Regions from separate parts of the Mesorhizobium sp. M2A.F.Ca.ET.039.01.1.1 genome, predicted to be linked through region 1. Evidence: riboswitches for the same ligand, from Rfam matches in the RefSeq annotation. Region 1 holds a riboswitch; the other holds the start of a gene.
What was found. A riboswitch is a leader RNA that binds a small molecule or an ion and turns the genes downstream of it on or off. The one in region 1 is predicted to bind cobalamin.
Positions count from the first base shown of each region.

Region 1 (10,532 bases):
CTCGCCCTTTCCTTCACCCATATCACGCTGGCGGTGCTTATCGCGGTGCTGGCGCTGCCGCTCGTCTCGATCTCGCTGGGCAGCGTCGGCCGCGCTCCCGCGCTGGAAACGCTGAGCCGTGGGCTGCTCGGCCTGATCGGCGTGTGGATAATCTGGCGCGCGCTGCGCGGCCGTCATCATCATCACGTCCATGAGGGCGAAGCGGTCGGCTTCATGGCTGGACTGATCCCTTGCCCGCTGACGCTGTTCGTCATGACTTATGCCATTTCGCGCGGCATACCCTGGGCCGGACTTGTCTTCGCTGTCGCGATGATGGTGGGCGTCGCGATCACGCTCGGTATCGTCGTGCTGCTGGCGGTGCTGTTCCGCAGCGGGTCGGTAGCCGCGCTGGAACGGCTGGGATCGAGCACGGCCGGTGTGGCCACCTTTCTGGAGATCGCGACCGGGCTGATTCTGGTTGGCGCGGCATTGCATCAGATCTTCGGGTAGCGGAACGCGTCACCTCACGCTGATCAGCGCCGTGCCGGCGATGGCCAGCAGCGCGCCGGCCCAGGCGGTCGCGGTCGGCCTTTGGCCGCTGCGCAGCCACACCATCGGCAGGATGATGACCGGCGTCATCGAGGACAGCGTCGAGATGATGCCGACATTGCCGGTGCGCAACGCGGCCATCAGGCAGGACATGCCGAGCGAGGTGCCGACGAAGGCGGACAGCACGGCGAGTCCCACCGTGCCGAACTGCACGGCCTCCCTTTTGCCCTTGCCGAACGGCGTTGCCGTGAGCGCGATGAACAGGATGACGGCGAGGCCGGAACGCAGCGCCATGGCCGTGAACGGCTCGACGCCGGCCGCCATGGCGGGCCTGGCCAGAAGGGTGCCGATCGCCTGGCCGAGCGCTGTCGTGACGCCAAGCACGATGCCTGGTCCCATGCGGCCGGTGAGCGGCGGGCCCGGCACGGTGCTGACCGGCACGGTGGAAGGGGTGACGACCGGCATAGCCGGCGCCAGCTCGCCGCGCTTGAGGAAGCGCCGCGGCATGCCGATGGCAAGCACGATGCCCGCCAGCACCAGCGCCACGCCCAGCGCCTGCCAGCGGCTGATGGTTTCCTCGAGCACCAGATAGCCGAGCGCCAGCGCGAAGGGCGAGGTGAGCGAGAAGAGCAGCGCCGTGATCCGCGGGCCGACCGAATAGATGGTGGCGAAATAGGTCGTGCTGGCGATGCTGATGCCGGCGAAGCTCGACCCGGCGAGCAGCCAGAATTCCCTCGCGCCGATCGTGTGCCAGCCGCCGATCGCCAGCGACACAGAGCCGGTCATCACGAAAGTCGCGAGCATCTGCCAGCGGGCAAGCTGGAGCAGGGGAACGCGCCCCTTGAGCTCGCTGAGGAACATGGAGCTCAGCGCGCTGCACAAGGCGGCGGTGACGGCAAGGGCTTCGGAAAGGAGCATGGCTGCTGGCGGTTGCGGCGATTCCACCCAGGATTGGGCAGGCGCCGACGCTTACGCCAGCTCGCCGCAATGCGCCAGCCGGACCGGCGGCCGCAGGGGCATGCACCGAGATATCAAGTCGAGGACAATGGCGGGCTTGGCCCGAACACGGGAGCGACGGGGCGGGTGCCCCGCCGCTTCCAGGGTGTCGTTCCCGGCAAAGGGCGATACGGACGGTCTATTGCATGGCTGCGGGGTTCATCCACAGGAACTCCCAGACATTGCCATCCGGGTCTTCTATGTGACGGTTGAACATGAAGCCGAGATCCTGTGCCGGGTTGGGATCGGCGCGGCCGCCCGCTGCAACACCTTTCTCGATGACCGCGTTGACCGCGTCCTTGCTGTCGACGGTCAGCGCGATCAGCAATTGGCTCTCGCGCTTGGCATCGCCTATCGGACGGGCTGTGAACTGGCTGTAGTGCTGGTGCGTCAGCAACATGACCCCGATCGAATCGGAGAACATGATCGAGCTGGCCTGGTCGTTCGAGAACTGCGGGTTGAGCGTGCCGCCGATCGCGAGATAAAACTTGGTCGCTGGCTGCAGATCGCGCACCGGCAGATTGAGGAAGAGCATTTGGGTCATCGGGTTGAAACCTCCGTTTCATTGACGGGTACTAGTCAGTCTAGTACTGTCTCGATGGCTATCATACGGGAACGGTACCGTCTAGTACTGATAGAGGGGCGCTATGAAAATTGCTGTTGAGACCAGATCGGCCCGTAAGGATCGTGAGATCATCGAGGCGGCGACCGCCGCCTTCATCGCCAAGGGCTACGATGGGACCAGCATGGAGGAGATCGCCACCAGGGCGAGCGCTTCGAAGCAGACTGTCTACAAGCATTTCACGGACAAGGAGACGCTTTTCACCGAAGTCGTGGAGTCCACCGCTTCTCAGGTCAACGACGTTGTCGAGTCCGTGACGATGCTGCTTTCCGAGGCAAAATTCCTGGAGGGCGGCCTGCAGCAGCTTGCCCGGCGATTGACCACGACGCTGATGAACGACGAGTTGCTGAAGCTCCGGCGTCTGATTATCGCCAATGCCGATCGGATGCCGCAGCTTGGCCGTAGCTGGTACGACAAAGGCTTTGAGCGCATGCTTGCCTCGGTGGCGGAGTGCTTTGAAAAGCTCACCAGCCGAGGCTTGTTGCAGACCGGCGATCCCCGTTTGGCGGCCAGCCATTTCTTTGGCATGCTGCTTTGGATTCCGATGAACGAAGCGATGTTCACCGGAAGCAACCCGCGCTCGAAAGCCGACCTTGAGCGCCACGCCGATGCCTCGGTCGAAGCGTTCCTTGCCGCCTATGGGGCACGCTCGAAATAGTCGCGCCGCCTGGCACGATCTGCGCGGCGCAACGAGCCGCGTTACGTCGCCTGGTGTCGTAGGAGGTCGGCCGGCCTCAGTCAGTTGAGCAGCGCCTGAGAGTCCAACGCGATCGGCTAGGCGACGGCTGAATCGTTCTAGACGGTGCCGGCCCGCGGCGAGGGCAGACGGAAGATCGCCCAACTTGCGGCGGCGAGCGCCGCCATCGTGACCAGCAGCACCGCCAGGCTCGGCAGGTGGAACACCATGTCCCGCCATCTGGGCTCGATCACCGCGCCGGTGCTGAAGGCCTCACCGCTGAACTGGCACAGGATCCAGGACGCGCCGCTGCGCACCATGTCGGCGTCGATGTCGGAAATCAGCACTTTCGCCTGGCGCTCGGCTGCGGGCATCGTCGCCATATAGGTGAGCAGCGCCTTGGCGGTGGCGAGATAGGCGTGGCTGCATTCGTTGAACGGGCTCTCCTCGTCGCCGAGGCTTCCCGGCATCAAGCCCCAGAGGCAGTAGGTGTATTGCAGATTGCCGTGATTGTAGAGCCGCCGGAAGGTCGGGTCGGTCACGGTCTGGCGTTGGGCAAAATCCAGGATGTCGCCACGATAGCGCGCGATCACAGCCATCTGGCCGTGGGTTAGGCTGGGGATCTGGATGCCTGGGGGAGGCGGAGCGGAGGAGCCACTATGCGCCTGCGCCGAGGCTGCCGCCAGCAGGGCGAGCAGCACTGCAACCGAGCAATTCCAGGAAAATTGTGCCGCGGTTTTCCGTCCGGAATTGCGAGAAAACAGAAGACCAAAGCGGCTCAGCCCTCGTGTCGACCGTTGAGCCGCTTTGGCCGCCAGGGCACGGAACCGTGGCGGCCAACGCATGGGAGTTCAAGCGTAGCGGCGGGCGGGGCCGCGCTGGTCGCGCACGGCGACCACGCGCTCGGCAACCGCGCCGAAGCCGAGCCCGACGACGGTCCACAGCACCAGCTGGATGCCGAGCGAGGCGACGCGGAACTGCCACAGCACCGTCGCCGAGAAGTTCTCCGGCACTTCGTTGATGTCGGGCAGCGCCGCCTTCACCAGCGCGAAGACGACGAGGAAGGCGAGCCCAGCGACGATCGAGGCATTCCAGGCGCCGAGCTTGCTCCATAGCCGCTGCGCCAGGCCCACCGCCGCCACCATCGCGGCGATCGAGATGACGATCATGATGAAGAACAGTTCGGTGCGGTAGGCGATGGTTTCGGGATTGCCGACCGCGGGCGGGTTGGCCGGGTATTTGAGGCTCGGAACCACGATCACGGCAAGGAAGCCGAGCAGCGCCAGCAGCGCCGAGGTGCTGCGCGGGCCGAGCGAGCCCAGCCGGCCATAGGCATAGGCGAAGACCAGCGAGAACAGCCCGCCAAGCGCCGCGCCATAGACCAGCACGCCGGTCGCCAGACCGATGCCTGCCTGCGTGACGCGGCTGACCATCTCGGGCTCCGGCGCCTCGCCGGCGGCCTGCGCCTGCTGTTCCTCGAAGGCGATCGCCTTGTCGACCTGCGGCTCGCCATAGACGCGGGCGAAGGCGAACGCCAGAATCCCCGCCACTAGCCCGACAAGCATGCCGCGCAGCAAAAGTTTTCCGACCATGTCAGAGTCCCTTCAAGCAATTTCCCGGAAAAATTGAGCGTTTTCCGCCCGGAATTGCATTAGGCCAAATCTCAGAACGGCATCAGCGATGCCGAAGCCGCTCCAGAGCAATTCCAGGAAAAGTGTGCAACGGTTTTCCGTCCGGGATTGCGCGTCAGACCAAAACCTAGGACGGTTCAGCCTTCGCTGAACCGATCCTAATGGCAGGGGAAGCCGAGCAGGTGGCGGCCGTCATGCACGAATTCATGCACCATCGTGCCGCGGATCAGCGAGGTCGCGCCTTCTTCCGCGCCGACGAAATAGATCATCAGCATCAGCATCAGGCCGGCGAAGATTGCCCAGGGCAGAAGCTCGCGGACGGGAATCGCAACCGGGCCGTAGGTCGGGGCGAAAGTGGTGTCGGACATTTGACCTCCTGTGGGATGCTGCGTCCCGTTGATCCAACTGTGCTGCGGGATAAGGCCTGACTTTCGGCTGGTGCCGATCACAGTGGCGCGACCGTGCCGGACTCGCACCGGCTTCCAATCCCGTATAGCGCTAAAACACTTGTCAGCACTTCGTTCGCCTGTCAACGACATGTAATGGCCAACGCGGCTTCGCCTGGCCGAAATTTCACTGGACCACGGAGTTTTGGGATGTTCGCCCGCCTGACGATGATCGCAAGCGGCGCGACGCAGGCCGCGCGCAAGGGCCGCTTTCCATCGGACGAGGCGCCGGAGCCGAGCGCCTTCGACCGCGCCGGCGCGATCGCTTCGTCGCTGCGCCGGGCCGACCGCGTCTGGACAAGTCCGGCGCTCGCCGCGCGCAGGACGGCCGAGGCGCTTGGCCTTGACGCGACCGTCGAGCCGCTGCTTGCCGAGCAGGATTTCGCGCGCTGGGCCGGCAAAAGCTTCGAGGAGGTGCAGGCCGAGGACCCGGCAGGCATGGCGGCCTGGGTTGCCGATCCGGACGCCGCACCCCATGGCGGCGAATCGCTTGCCGCCGTCGCCCGGCGGGGTGCCGCGCTGATGGAGCGGCTGGCCGGCGAGGGGGGCGGCCACACCGTCGCGCTCACCCATGCCGTGCCGATCCGCGCCGCCATCGTGCATGTGCTGGGCGCGCCGCTCTCCTCGGTCTGGAAGATCGACATCGAGCCGCTGTCGCTCACCGAGTTCCGCAACGACGGCCGCCGCTGGGTGCTGCACGCGAGCGGGGTCGCCGGCGCGAGATAGCGCCGGAAACAGCTTTTCTGCTAATGGGCCGCGGTGCAGACGAATCCTGCTGTTTCAGCAACCGCTAACGGAACGGAAACGCCTTGCTGCTATGGTGCTGCCCAGTGGCGAGGAGAGCCTTGCCTTAGGAGCCGCCGGATATGGCCAATTATCCCGAGACCGAGCGCCGTCTTCATGCGCGCGAATTCGTGCTCAAGGAAGCCACGATCATTGCCGGTGCCGTCAGGATCGGCTGCTCGGTCAGGAATCAGCACGAGCAGGGCGCGGAGTTGCGCGTCGCCGCCGATACGGAGATCCCGGAACGCTTCCTGCTCGAGGTCCCAGCCGACGATATGACCTATCGCGCCTTGGTGCGGTGGCGGCGCAACGACCGCATCGGCGTGGCGCTCTACAGCAACGCGCCGAAGGACTGACGCGGTTCTCAGCAATTCGCGACTTGATCCTGTCCGGACGGCATGCAACCCGGCACATCGGGAACGCAACCGTGGCGCGTGCGTTCATGGGGGCCGATCAATTGGGATTCGTGCATGAGCAGGACAGCCGTTTGGGTGGCGCTGATCGCTATCATTCTCGTGGCCCTCTATTTGTTGCAGCACAATGGCATGATCAGATTCTAAAGCACGGCGGCGCTCTGCGCCGTTCGCCGGGTCAGCAGCAGCTGTTCTCTCCGCAGCACGGCTTGCCAGCGGCCGCCTGTTCCTTCAGCCAGCGGTCACGCGGCTTGCAGCTCGCTGGCCGTGGCGAAAGCACGACCTCGATAGCGCCGCCAACGACGCTTGGCTGGGCTGCGCGGTGCAGCTCCATCGGGCGGATCCCGTCGCTGACCTCGAAGGTCAGCTTCGCCGACTGGTCGAGAGCCACGTGATCCGAGACCTTGCGGATGATCGCCGCGAACTTGCCGGCCGGCATATGGACCGGCCCGCCTTCGTCCACGTCCCATAGCTGGACGAAGATCTCCGACCATGATTCCGGATTGGCCTCGCAATCCAGCGCCGAGAACTGGCCCGCCTTCACCTCGGTGACATGATAGCCTGGCTTAACCGTCTGCCCGTCATAGCGGAACACCAGCGGCCTGTCCTTGTAGTCGGCCAGCGCGCCCAGCAGGTCGCCGATGGTCAGGTCGGAGGGGTCGATCGGGGCGGCGTTTTTATGATTGTCAGAAGACAGCATGTCGGCTATTCCTCATTTCAATATTTCAAGGATTATCGAAACGTGGATGAACGTCAAGCCCTGATCGCCTTTGGCGCGCTGTCGCAGGAAACCCGCCTGCGCCTGCTGCGCCTGTTGGTCGTTGCCGGACCGGAAGGCATTTCCGCCGGCTCGCTCGCCGAACAGGTGGAGGTCTCGCCCTCCAATGTCAGCTTCCACCTCAAGGAACTGGAACGGTCCGGCCTCGTCACCGCGCGGCGTGATGCCCGCTCGATCGTCTACAGCGCCGAGTACGACGCGCTGTCCGGCCTGATCCGTTTCCTGATGGAGGATTGCTGCTCGGGCCGCCCGGAGATCTGCGCGCTGGCGCTTGCCGCGCCTTGCTGCCGGCCGGGCGAGGGGACCACGCAATGACTGCCGCGCCCTTGGCCCAGCATGGCAAACCGATGAGCGGCTTCGATCCATTGCGCCGGTTCGTCGCCGAAGCCCTGGGCACCGGACTGCTGGTGGCGACGGTCGTCGGTTCCGGCATCATGGCCGAGACGCTGACGCACGACACCGCGCTGGCGCTGCTCGGCAACACGCTCGCGACCGGCGCCATGCTGGTGGTGTTGATCACCATCCTCGGTCCGATCTCCGGCGCGCATTTCAATCCCGCGGTTTCGCTGGTGTTCTGCCTCAACCGGTCTCTGCCTGCCCGCGATCTCCCTGCCTATATCGCCGCGCAATTCGCCGGCGGCGTCGCCGGCACCATCGCCGCGCATCTCATGTTCGCCCTGCCGGTTCTGGAGGTCGCGACGAAGCCGCGGACCGGGCCGGCGCAGTGGTTTTCCGAAGGCGTCGCGGCGTTCGGCCTTGTCGTCGTCATTCTCGCCGGCCTGCGCTTCGAGCGGCGGACCGTGCCGTGGCTGGTCGGGCTCTATATCACGGCGGCCTATTGGTTCACCGCGTCCACGTCCTTCGCCAATCCTGCGGTTGCCGTTGCGCGGTCGCTCACCAACAGCTTCTCCGGCATCAGGCCGGTCGATCTGCCGGGCTTCATCGTCGCCGAGCTGCTAGGCGCCCTGATCGCGCTTGCGCTGATGGGCTGGCTCCTCAAGCCCGAAACCGTTCAGCAATCCCATCCCCTGAAAGCAGAACCATGACGGTCACGATTTACCACAATCCCGCTTGCGGCACCTCGCGCAACACGCTCGCCATGATCCGCGCCAGCGGCGAGGAGCCCGTGGTGATCGAATATCTGAAGACGCCGCCGAGCCGCGAGCGGCTGCTCGAACTGATCGCGGGGATGGGGATCACACCCCGCCAGTTGCTCCGGGAGAAGGGCACGCCTTACGACGAGCTCGGTCTCGCCGGCCCGAAATGGAGCGACGAGGAACTGATCGATTTCATGCTCGCCCATCCGATCCTCATCAACCGGCCGATCGTCGAGACGCCCAAGGGCACGAGGCTCTGCCGGCCGTCGGAAGCTGTGCTGCCGCTGCTGGACAATCCGGTGTGCGAATTCGTCAAGGAAGATGGCGAGAAAATACGTCCATCGCTTAGGGCGTCAGGTGCTTCATGAAGTAGATGGACGCCCTTGGTTTGCCGAACGGGTCGACGAAATGATGCGGCACGACGCCGACTTGCCGCCAGTTCATGCGCCGATAGAGCCGCTCGCTCGCTCCGCCCTCGGCGGTGTCGAGAAGGAGAAGGGTGCGCTTTCTCGACCTGGCTTCGTCTTCCACCGATGCCATGAGCGCTGAACCGATGCCTTGTCGCTGGAAATCTCGATGCACGAGCAGCATGTAAACCTCCGCCCGGTGCAGCGCATTCGGTTCCGGCGACAGATAGAGCTGGACGGTGCCGACGAGATTGTCCTCGACATAGGCGCAGATGAGGAGACGTTCCCCGTTCGTCAGCGAGGGGAAGATGCCTTGCCAATAGGACCGGGCTTGGTCGACGTCGAACGGCAGTACGAAGCCGACGAGCGCCCCGTCCTCGATGCTCTGCATCAAGAGCCCGGCGAGGGCGTCGAGTCGCGCCGTTGCTCCGGCCTCGTCGATTACCGCGATACGCATGTGCGCTCCCCTTCGAGGCTCGATAAATAGTGGGCTTTGAGCGATCCGTGAAGATTGAAGCGCCTGCGCCCGTCCCCCGCAACCGCCACGTTCTCGTCACGGCCCTCGGAATCACGCAGATCATCGCCTGGGGATCGTCCTACTATCTGCCCGCGGTCCTTGCCGCGCCGATTGCAAAGGACACCGGCTGGTCGCTCGCATCGGTCGTTGCCGGGTTATCCTGCGGGCTGCTGCTTGCCGGGCTTGTGTCCCCCATCACGGGCCGGCTGATCCAGCGCCATGGCGGCCGTCCGGTGCTTGCCGCCGGCTCGCTGCTGCTGGCGGCCGCGCATTCGTTGCTGGCGATGGCAACCGCCTATCCGCTTTACCAGGTTGCCTGGCTGCTGATGGGCATCGGCATGTCGAGCAGTCTCTACGACGCCGGCTTCGCCACGCTGGGCCGGCTCTACGGCCAAGGCGCGCGCGGCGCCATCACCAACCTGACGCTCTTCGGTGGTTTCGCCAGCACCGTCTGCTGGCCGCTCAGCGCCTTCCTGGTCGAACATGGCGGATGGCGCATCGCCTGCCTTTCCTATGCCGCGATCCATCTGGCGATCTGCCTGCCGCTCCACCTTTGGGTCATCCCGCCGCCTCCACCCGCGGCGCCCGCCCCGGTGAGAGGCAAGTCGAAAGAGGCATCCGCCACGGGCAGGACGCGGGCACGCTTCATTCTGCTTGCCTCCATCCTGACATTGGCCGCGATGATCGCATCCACGCTCTCCGTCCACCTGCTGACGCTGCTGCAATTGCGCGGCGTCGGCCTGGCGGCGGCAGTCGGTCTTGGCGCCCTGGTCGGTCCGTCACAGGTCGGCGCGCGCGTGGCCGAGTTGCTGATCGGCCGCAACCGGCATCATCCGATCTGGACGATGCTGGCGTCCGTATCGCTGCTCGCGGCCGGGATCTGGCTGCTTCTGGTGGGCCACGCATTCATCGCGCTCGCCCTGATCCTCTACGGCGCGGGCAACGGCATCCACACGATCGCACGCGGCGCGCTGCCGCTGGTGCTGTTCGATCCGCAGCAATACGCCGTCCTGATGGGCAAGCTCGCAACGCCGAGCCTCATCATCCAGGCGGCAGCTCCTTCCATCGGAGCGCTGCTTCTGGGCATGGGCGGCGGCAATCTCGTCCTGACCACGCTGGCGCTCGCGGCGACGCTGAATGTGGGGCTCTCTATCTGCTTGCTTGCGGCCGTGGGCCGCTGATCCTCGGATCGGTTTGACGCCCGACGAAATCGCCGAATCTGTCGCGGATATCCGCATTCAGGCGGCTCCGGACGGACGCCGCCGCACATCTTTTGGCGAATTACGCCAATGCATGTCGCTCAATGCGCCGTGGTTTCGGCTGAGCGACATGCATCAAACAAGGCTTAACTGCGGGTAACGAATCTGAACGATTGCGAGGCGCTCAGAAACGGTAATTCACGAAGGCCTTGAGCGTGTGGAAAGCCACGTCGTCCTTGACTGTCAACCCTTCGCCATTGTCGAGTATGTGCTTCGAGCCAAGGTCGACATAGGCATACTCCGTGCCGAAGGAGATGCGATCGGTGATGGCGTGCTCGAGGCCCGCGCCGATCGTCCAGCCGGTGCGTGTCTGCTCCTCGTTGAAGACGGTCGTCCCGCCGACCGTCAGTGTCTGCTCGGTGTTGCCAAAGGCAAGGCC
Region 1 is NZ_RZRY01000135.1:1,321-11,852, forward strand. Features, by position in the region: gene EOA24_RS13165 (sulfite exporter TauE/SafE family protein) at 1-489, shown strand, start outside; gene EOA24_RS13170 (DMT family transporter) at 499-1,446, opposite strand; gene EOA24_RS13175 (VOC family protein) at 1,664-2,068, opposite strand; gene EOA24_RS13180 (TetR/AcrR family transcriptional regulator) at 2,172-2,804, shown strand; gene EOA24_RS13185 (hypothetical protein) at 2,942-3,523, opposite strand; gene EOA24_RS13190 (CbtA family protein) at 3,674-4,414, opposite strand; gene EOA24_RS13195 (CbtB domain-containing protein) at 4,612-4,821, opposite strand; adenosylcobalamin (AdoCbl) riboswitch at 4,820-4,964, opposite strand; gene EOA24_RS13200 (histidine phosphatase family protein) at 5,050-5,625, shown strand; gene EOA24_RS13205 (PilZ domain-containing protein) at 5,766-6,038, shown strand; gene EOA24_RS13210 (DUF6428 family protein) at 6,274-6,795, opposite strand; gene EOA24_RS13215 (metalloregulator ArsR/SmtB family transcription factor) at 6,838-7,188, shown strand; gene EOA24_RS13220 (MIP/aquaporin family protein) at 7,221-7,919, shown strand; gene arsC (arsenate reductase (glutaredoxin)) at 7,916-8,338, shown strand; gene EOA24_RS13230 (GNAT family N-acetyltransferase) at 8,316-8,834, opposite strand; gene EOA24_RS13235 (MFS transporter) at 8,882-10,075, shown strand; partial or broken gene EOA24_RS13240 (outer membrane beta-barrel protein) at 10,278-10,532, opposite strand, start outside.

Region 2 (6,468 bases), on a different contig from region 1:
CATAATTTCCTGGCCGAGCAGCCCGACCTCAACTTCCACAATGGAGAAGTCCAGGACGCGCTGCTCGACATCACCCGCTTCTGGCTTGAGCGCGGGGTCGACGGCTTTCGGCTGGATACGATCAATTTCTACTTCCACAGCCAGGGGCTGGAGGACAATCCGGCGCTGCCGCCGGAACAGCGCAACGACCAGACCGCACCTGCGGTCAATCCCTACAACTACCAGGACCATATCTACGACAAGAGCCGGCCGGAGAATCTCGGCTTCCTCGAGCGCTTCCGCGCGCTTCTGGACGAATATCCGGCACAGGCCGCCGTCGGCGAGGTCGGTGACTCGCAGCGCGGCCTGGAAGTGGTCGCCGCCTACACCGCCGACGGCAAGCGCGTGCACATGTGCTATTCCTTCGACTTCCTGGCGCCGGAGAAGATCAGCGCGGCGAAAGTGCGCGCGGTGCTGGAGGCCTTCGGCCGGGTCGCCAGCGACGGCTGGTCGTGCTGGGCCTTCTCCAACCATGACGTGATGCGGGTCGCCTCGCGCTGGGCCGCCAACGAGACGGACCCGACCGCCTATCTGAAGGTGATCTCGGCGCTTCTGATGTCGCTGCGCGGCTCGGTATGCATCTACCAGGGCGAAGAACTCGGCCTTGGCGAAGCGGAGCTGAAGTTCGAGGACCTGCAGGACCCCTACGGCATCCGCTTCTGGCCGGAGTTCAAGGGCCGCGACGGCTGCCGCACGCCGATGGTGTGGGAGGCCGCGGCCAAGAATGGCGGCTTCTCGACCGCCAAGCCCTGGCTGCCGGTGCCGGGCAGGCACCTGTCGCAGGCCGTCAACGTGCAGCAGGGCGATGCAAGCTCGCTGCTCGAGCATTACCGCCGCTTCCTCGCCTTCCGGCGCCAGCATCCGGCGCTGGGCAAGGGCGATATCGACTTCATCGAAAGCGATGGCGATACCGTCGCCTTCACGCGCCGCGAGGGCAATGAGCGGATCGTCTGCGCCTTCAACCTCGGCAGCAAGCCCGCCGAGGTCAATCTCGGCCAAGGCTCGCTGAAGCCCTTGCCCGGACATGGCTTTTCGGGACAGACTGGCAGCGGGCCGGTCCGCCTCGGCGGATACGGCGCCTGGTTCGGGCGCATCGACTGAACTTGCAGATAGAGATCAACGGAAGGAGAGAACCATGGCCGATGTCACGCTCAACCAGGTGAGGAAATCATACGGCAACCTCAATATTCTCCACGGCATCGACCTAGACATCAAATCGGGCGAGTTCATCGTCTTCGTCGGACCGTCGGGATGCGGCAAGTCGACCTTGCTGCGGTCGATCGCCGGTCTCGAGGAGATCACCGGGGGCGAACTGAAGATCGACGGCGAGGTGGTGAACGACGTGCCGCCGTCGAAGCGCGGCATCGCCATGGTGTTCCAGTCCTATGCGCTTTATCCGCATATGACCGTCTACGACAACATGGCCTTCTCGATGAAGATCGGCAAGGAAAGCAAGGCGGAGATCGACAAGCGGGTGCGACAGGCGGCGGAGATCCTGCAGCTCACCAAATATCTCGATCGCCTGCCCAAGGCGATGTCGGGCGGCCAGCGCCAGCGCGTCGCGATCGGCCGCGCCATCGTGCGCAACCCAAAAGTGTTCCTGTTCGACGAGCCGCTTTCGAACCTCGACGCAGCGCTTCGCGTCGCCACCCGCATCGAGATTGCCAAGCTCAAGGAATCGATGCCGAACACCACCATGATCTACGTCACCCACGACCAGGTCGAGGCGATGACGCTGGCGGACCGCATCGTGGTGCTGAAGGACGGCGTCGTCGAGCAGGTCGGCACGCCGATGGAACTCTACAAGCGTCCGGGCAATCTGTTCGTCGCCCAGTTCATCGGCTCGCCGGCGATGAACATATTGCCGGCAAAGATCGAGAAGGCCGGCAATCCGACCGTGGTCAGCCATGTCGGCGACCGCAAGGCGACGGTGCCGATCGCGACGCCTGCTTCGGCGAATGGCGCGGCGGTCAGCTTCGGCGTGCGGCCGGAGGATCTCGCGATCGCCACCGGTTCCGATTACCTCTTCGAGGGCAAGGTCGACTATATCGAGCAACTCGGCGAGGTTCAGCTCGTCTATATCGATATCGGCCGCGCAGACCTGCCGCTGGTCGCCAAGCTGCCGGGCAATGTCGAGGTCAAGCGCGGTGAGACGCTGCGGCTCAACGCAAGCGCCAGCGATCTGCATATTTTCGACGCCGACGGCCATTCCTTCACGCTGCATCGCGAAGAGGCGAAGGCAGCCTGAGCGCAGAGCCGCTGCGGCAAAGAGAAGCGGCGGGCCCTGGCCCGCCGCTCCTGTTTTCAAATCACGGTCGGCTGTTAACGATTGCCGAAGTGGTCGCGGTCGCTGCCCTGCTGCGGAGCCGACTTCTGCGCGTCGCGGGACGAATTCAGCAGCTTGTAGACAGGCGAGTCGGTGCCGATCGACGAGGTGCGGGTCGTATCCACGGCGGGAGCCGGCTGGTTGACTCCGCTGTTGCCGTGATTGTCGCTGCCCGCAAAAGCAGCCGAGGAAACGGCCATGAGAGCCGCGGTGGCAAGAATGATCTTTTTCATCTCAGTACTCCTGAATTTCCTGATCCGACCGAGGCGACGGGCAAACCCGTCGCCGTTCGAAGTCGGCTGTTAGTTGTTACCGAAAAGGTTGCGGTCGGCGCCCGTGGTGACAGGCTTCTGTTCAGCCGGTTCGGACTTGCGGACCGAGGCTGTGTAAGAAGAGTCGACCGTGGCGGCCGGCGGGTTGGCAGCCTGCGCGTTGTAATTGTCGCTACCGGCAAAGGCGCTGCCGGAAATTGCCAGAAGGGCGGCGGCAGTGAGAACAATCTTTTTCATTTTTGCTACTCCAGTATTTTTATTCAGTCCGTCTAGCGGCGTGTCTTGGGAATGAAATCGCGTCGTTCGGACAGCGCTCATTTGGGTGAGCCGACTGCGGGATTCCAATCACGAAGTTTTTTCGTCTGGACCATGAATCCGCCTCTTGAAGTTTTCATAAGCATGCCTACAACCATTTTTTTGCTAAGTTCAATCAATGACTTATGTGATTTATGCTGCTGGCTCACCAAGTGTGTCGGAGCGCCAACGTTCACAGCGTTCTGCACGCACCGTCAACAGAAACGAACCGTTCGGTTCGATTTTAGAATCTGCTAATAGTCACTTTTTGATACTGTTAACCATCAACGACGCTCCCGAACCTCGTCCGGGAGCACCCCTGGAAGCCGGTGGCATGGCGAGAAGGACGAGAATCGGCAACGTGAACACGCCGCCCATTGTCGCGCCGTATGGATGCGATGTCGTTTTCATGCCGACGGGAAACCGGCCGTCGTGGTTAGATCAGGCCATCTCAGGTGCCGCTTCGTCGCGACGAGGCGGAGAATTGGGAAGCCGGTCGAAATCCGGCGCTGCCCCCGCAACGGTGGTGGAGTGAGGTCGCAACGGGAGACCACTGGGCCATGGGCCTGGGAAGGTGTTGCGACCGCCCGCGAGGGCAACTCCAAAGCCCGGAAACCAGCCAGAGACATTTTGAACTCGACTGATCGCGGTGGGCGGTCAAGAGGCGGACGGCGCGTGCCCGGCCCTGCCGGTGGCGGTCGTTCTTCTCCATCACCACCAGTTCAGTCCTTGATGCGAGGACAGGACATGGATGCGCGCAACGACATGCTGAGGCTCCTGCAGAGCCGCAAGCAGGGCTACTCGCTTGAGCAGCCCTTCTACACCGATCCCGACTATTTCAAGCTCGATATGGAGCTGATCTGGCATCGTGACTGGTTGTTCATCGGCCATGATTGCGAGCTGCCGAAACCAGGCAGCTACATCACCGTTCAGATCGGCGATTATCCGGTGGTGCTGGTCCGCGACCAGAAGGGAAGGATCAACGCTTTCCACAACTCCTGCCGGCATCGCGGCAGCCGCCTGTGCAACACCGACAAGGGCACCGCCGCCAAGCTGGTCTGTCCCTACCATCAGTGGACTTACGAGCTCGACGGGCGGCTGCTGTTCGCGCGCCAGATGGCGGACGGCTTCGACAAGAGCCAGTTCGGACTGAAGCCCGTGGCCTGCGAGAGCGTCGGCGGCTACATCTTCATTTGCCTGGCAAAAGAGCCGGCCGACTTCGCGCCGATGCGCGCCATGATCGAACCCTATGTCCTGCCGCACCGGCTGAGCGAGGCGAAGGTCGCGTTCGAATCGACGATCGTCGAAAAGGGCAACTGGAAGCTCGTCTGGGAAAACAACCGCGAGTGCTATCATTGCGCCGGCAACCATCCGGAACTGTGCAAGACTTTTCCGGAAGCGCCGACGGTGACAGGTGTGCAAGGCGCCGACAGCGATCCGGAAATGCTTGCGCACTGGGCGAAATGCGAGGCGGCGGGTCTGCCGAGCCGGTTCCGGATCGATCCGGCCGGGCAATACCGCGCAACGCGCGCGCCGCTGCTGCGCGACGCCGTCAGCTACACGATGAGCGGCAGACGCGCCGTGACGAAAAACCTGTCCGCCAGCGTCGCCGCCTACCGCATCGGCACGTTGATGCACTACCATTACCCGACCACGTGGAACCACATCCTCATCGATCACGCCGTCACCTTCCGTGTGCTGCCGATCAGCGCCACCGAGACCGCGGTGACGACGAAATGGCTGGTCCACAAGGACGCGGTGGAAGGCGTCGACTACGATCTGGCAGAACTCACCCATGTCTGGACCGAGACCAACGATCAGGACCGCCGCATCGTCGAGGAAAACGCGCTCGGCATCCTGTCGCCGGCTTACGAGCCTGGTCCCTATTCCGAGTTGCATGAGGGCGGTGTCATCCAGTTCGTCGAGTGGTACGCCTCCTTCATCGGTCCGCGCCTTGCCGAAGGCGGTCGCCCGGCGTTGCGCAGCGTCGCCTGAAGGCTAAGGAGATGAACGCGATGACGGATCTCGGCCTCTATCGCCATCTCGACGAGATGGCGCCCTGGAACGACAGGCTGCAGGTGCTGGAAGTGATCGGCGTCAGCGACGAGGCGCCGCAGGTGAAGACGTTCACCTTCCGCTCCGACAATCAGACCTGGTTCCGCTACAAACCCGGGCAGTTCGTGACGCTGGAATTGCCGACGGCCGACGGGCCGCTGATGCGGACCTACACGCTGTCGTCCTCGCCGTCGCGGCCGTTCTCGATCGCGGTGACGGTGAAAGCGCAAGCCGACAGCGTCGGCACGCGCTGGATGTTCGACAATCTGAAGCCCGGCGTCCATGTGAAGGCCTACGGGCCGACCGGCGATTTCTCGCTGCACAGCCATCCAGCGGCCAAATATCTGTTCATTTCGGCCGGTTCCGGCGTCACGCCGATGATGTCGATGCTGCGCTGGCTGAACGACTGCGCGCCCTGGACCGATGTCGGTTTCGTCAATTGCGCGCGGCGGCCGGAAGAGATCATCTTCCGCAAGGAGCTCGAACTGCTCGGCAGCCGCATGCCCGGCCTGTCGCTCGACTTCATGATCGAGGAGCGGTCGAGCCGCGAGGGCTGGTTCGGCCATATGGGCCGCATCGACGCGATCCGGCTGCCGCTTCTGGCACCCGATTTCCGCGAGCGGGAAATCTTCTGCTGCGGGCCGGACCCCTTCATGCGCGCCGTGCGCCAGATGCTGGAGGCCGCCGGCTTCGACATGAGCCGCTACCATCAGGAGAGCTTCGCGGCGCCGGCCGTGGAAGAAGTCCCGGCGCCGTTCGCGATGCCGGCCGGCGACGAAGCCAAGCCGCTCGCCGAGGCGGTGACGCCGGTCCGCTTTTCGCTTTCAAACGTCGATGCGGAATGCGTCCCCGGACAGACCGTGCTGCAGACGGCGCGCGCTTCGGGCGTCAGGATCCCGGCGGCCTGCGAGTTCGGTCTCTGCGGCACCTGCAAGGTGAAAAAGGTCTCCGGCGAGGTTTCGATGAGCCACAATGGCGGCATTCTCGATCACGAGATCGATGACGGCTATATCCTGGCCTGCTGTTCGAGGCCGTTGTCGGCGCTGGACATCGAGGCCTGAAGGCTTGTCGGTCGAGGCAAGGGCCGTTGCGGGAACACCCTCGCCGGCCGCTGTCCTGCCGAACAGAAGTTCAGTGCCCGGAGGCGTCTCGTGGCGAAGGCTCGCCGAGCAATCGGCGCGCCGGATCAGGATGATTTTCCGTTGAATCGCCATCCTGATCCAGCTCTTTGTTGGAGCATGATCTCTTCCGAAAACCGGTTCCCACTTTCCGGGATCATGCTCTTTGTTGAAGCATGATCCCTCCCGAAAACCGGCACCCACTTTTCGGGATCATGATCTAAACCCCGTAGCGCTCGGTGCGGATGATCCCCGCCGGAACGCCGGCGCCGATCAAGGCGTCGGCGGCGGCCGAGACGAACGCATTCGAGCCGCAGACATAGGCGAGCCTTGGCGTCTTGGGCAGGCGCTCGACGGCCTGCGC
Region 2 is NZ_RZRY01000314.1:274-6,741, reverse strand. Features, by position in the region: partial or broken gene EOA24_RS21995 (alpha-glucosidase) at 1-1,140, shown strand, start outside; gene ugpC (sn-glycerol-3-phosphate ABC transporter ATP-binding protein UgpC) at 1,175-2,287, shown strand; gene EOA24_RS21985 (DUF680 domain-containing protein) at 2,362-2,598, opposite strand; gene EOA24_RS21980 (DUF680 domain-containing protein) at 2,668-2,874, opposite strand; cobalamin riboswitch at 3,368-3,570, shown strand; gene EOA24_RS21975 (aromatic ring-hydroxylating dioxygenase subunit alpha) at 3,679-4,926, shown strand; gene EOA24_RS21970 (hybrid-cluster NAD(P)-dependent oxidoreductase) at 4,947-6,047, shown strand; gene EOA24_RS41760 (hypothetical protein) at 6,138-6,284, shown strand; partial or broken gene EOA24_RS21965 (oxidoreductase) at 6,325-6,468, opposite strand, start outside.
Region 2: another riboswitch for cobalamin. It lies ahead of EOA24_RS21975 (aromatic ring-hydroxylating dioxygenase subunit alpha); the one in region 1 lies ahead of EOA24_RS13195 (CbtB domain-containing protein).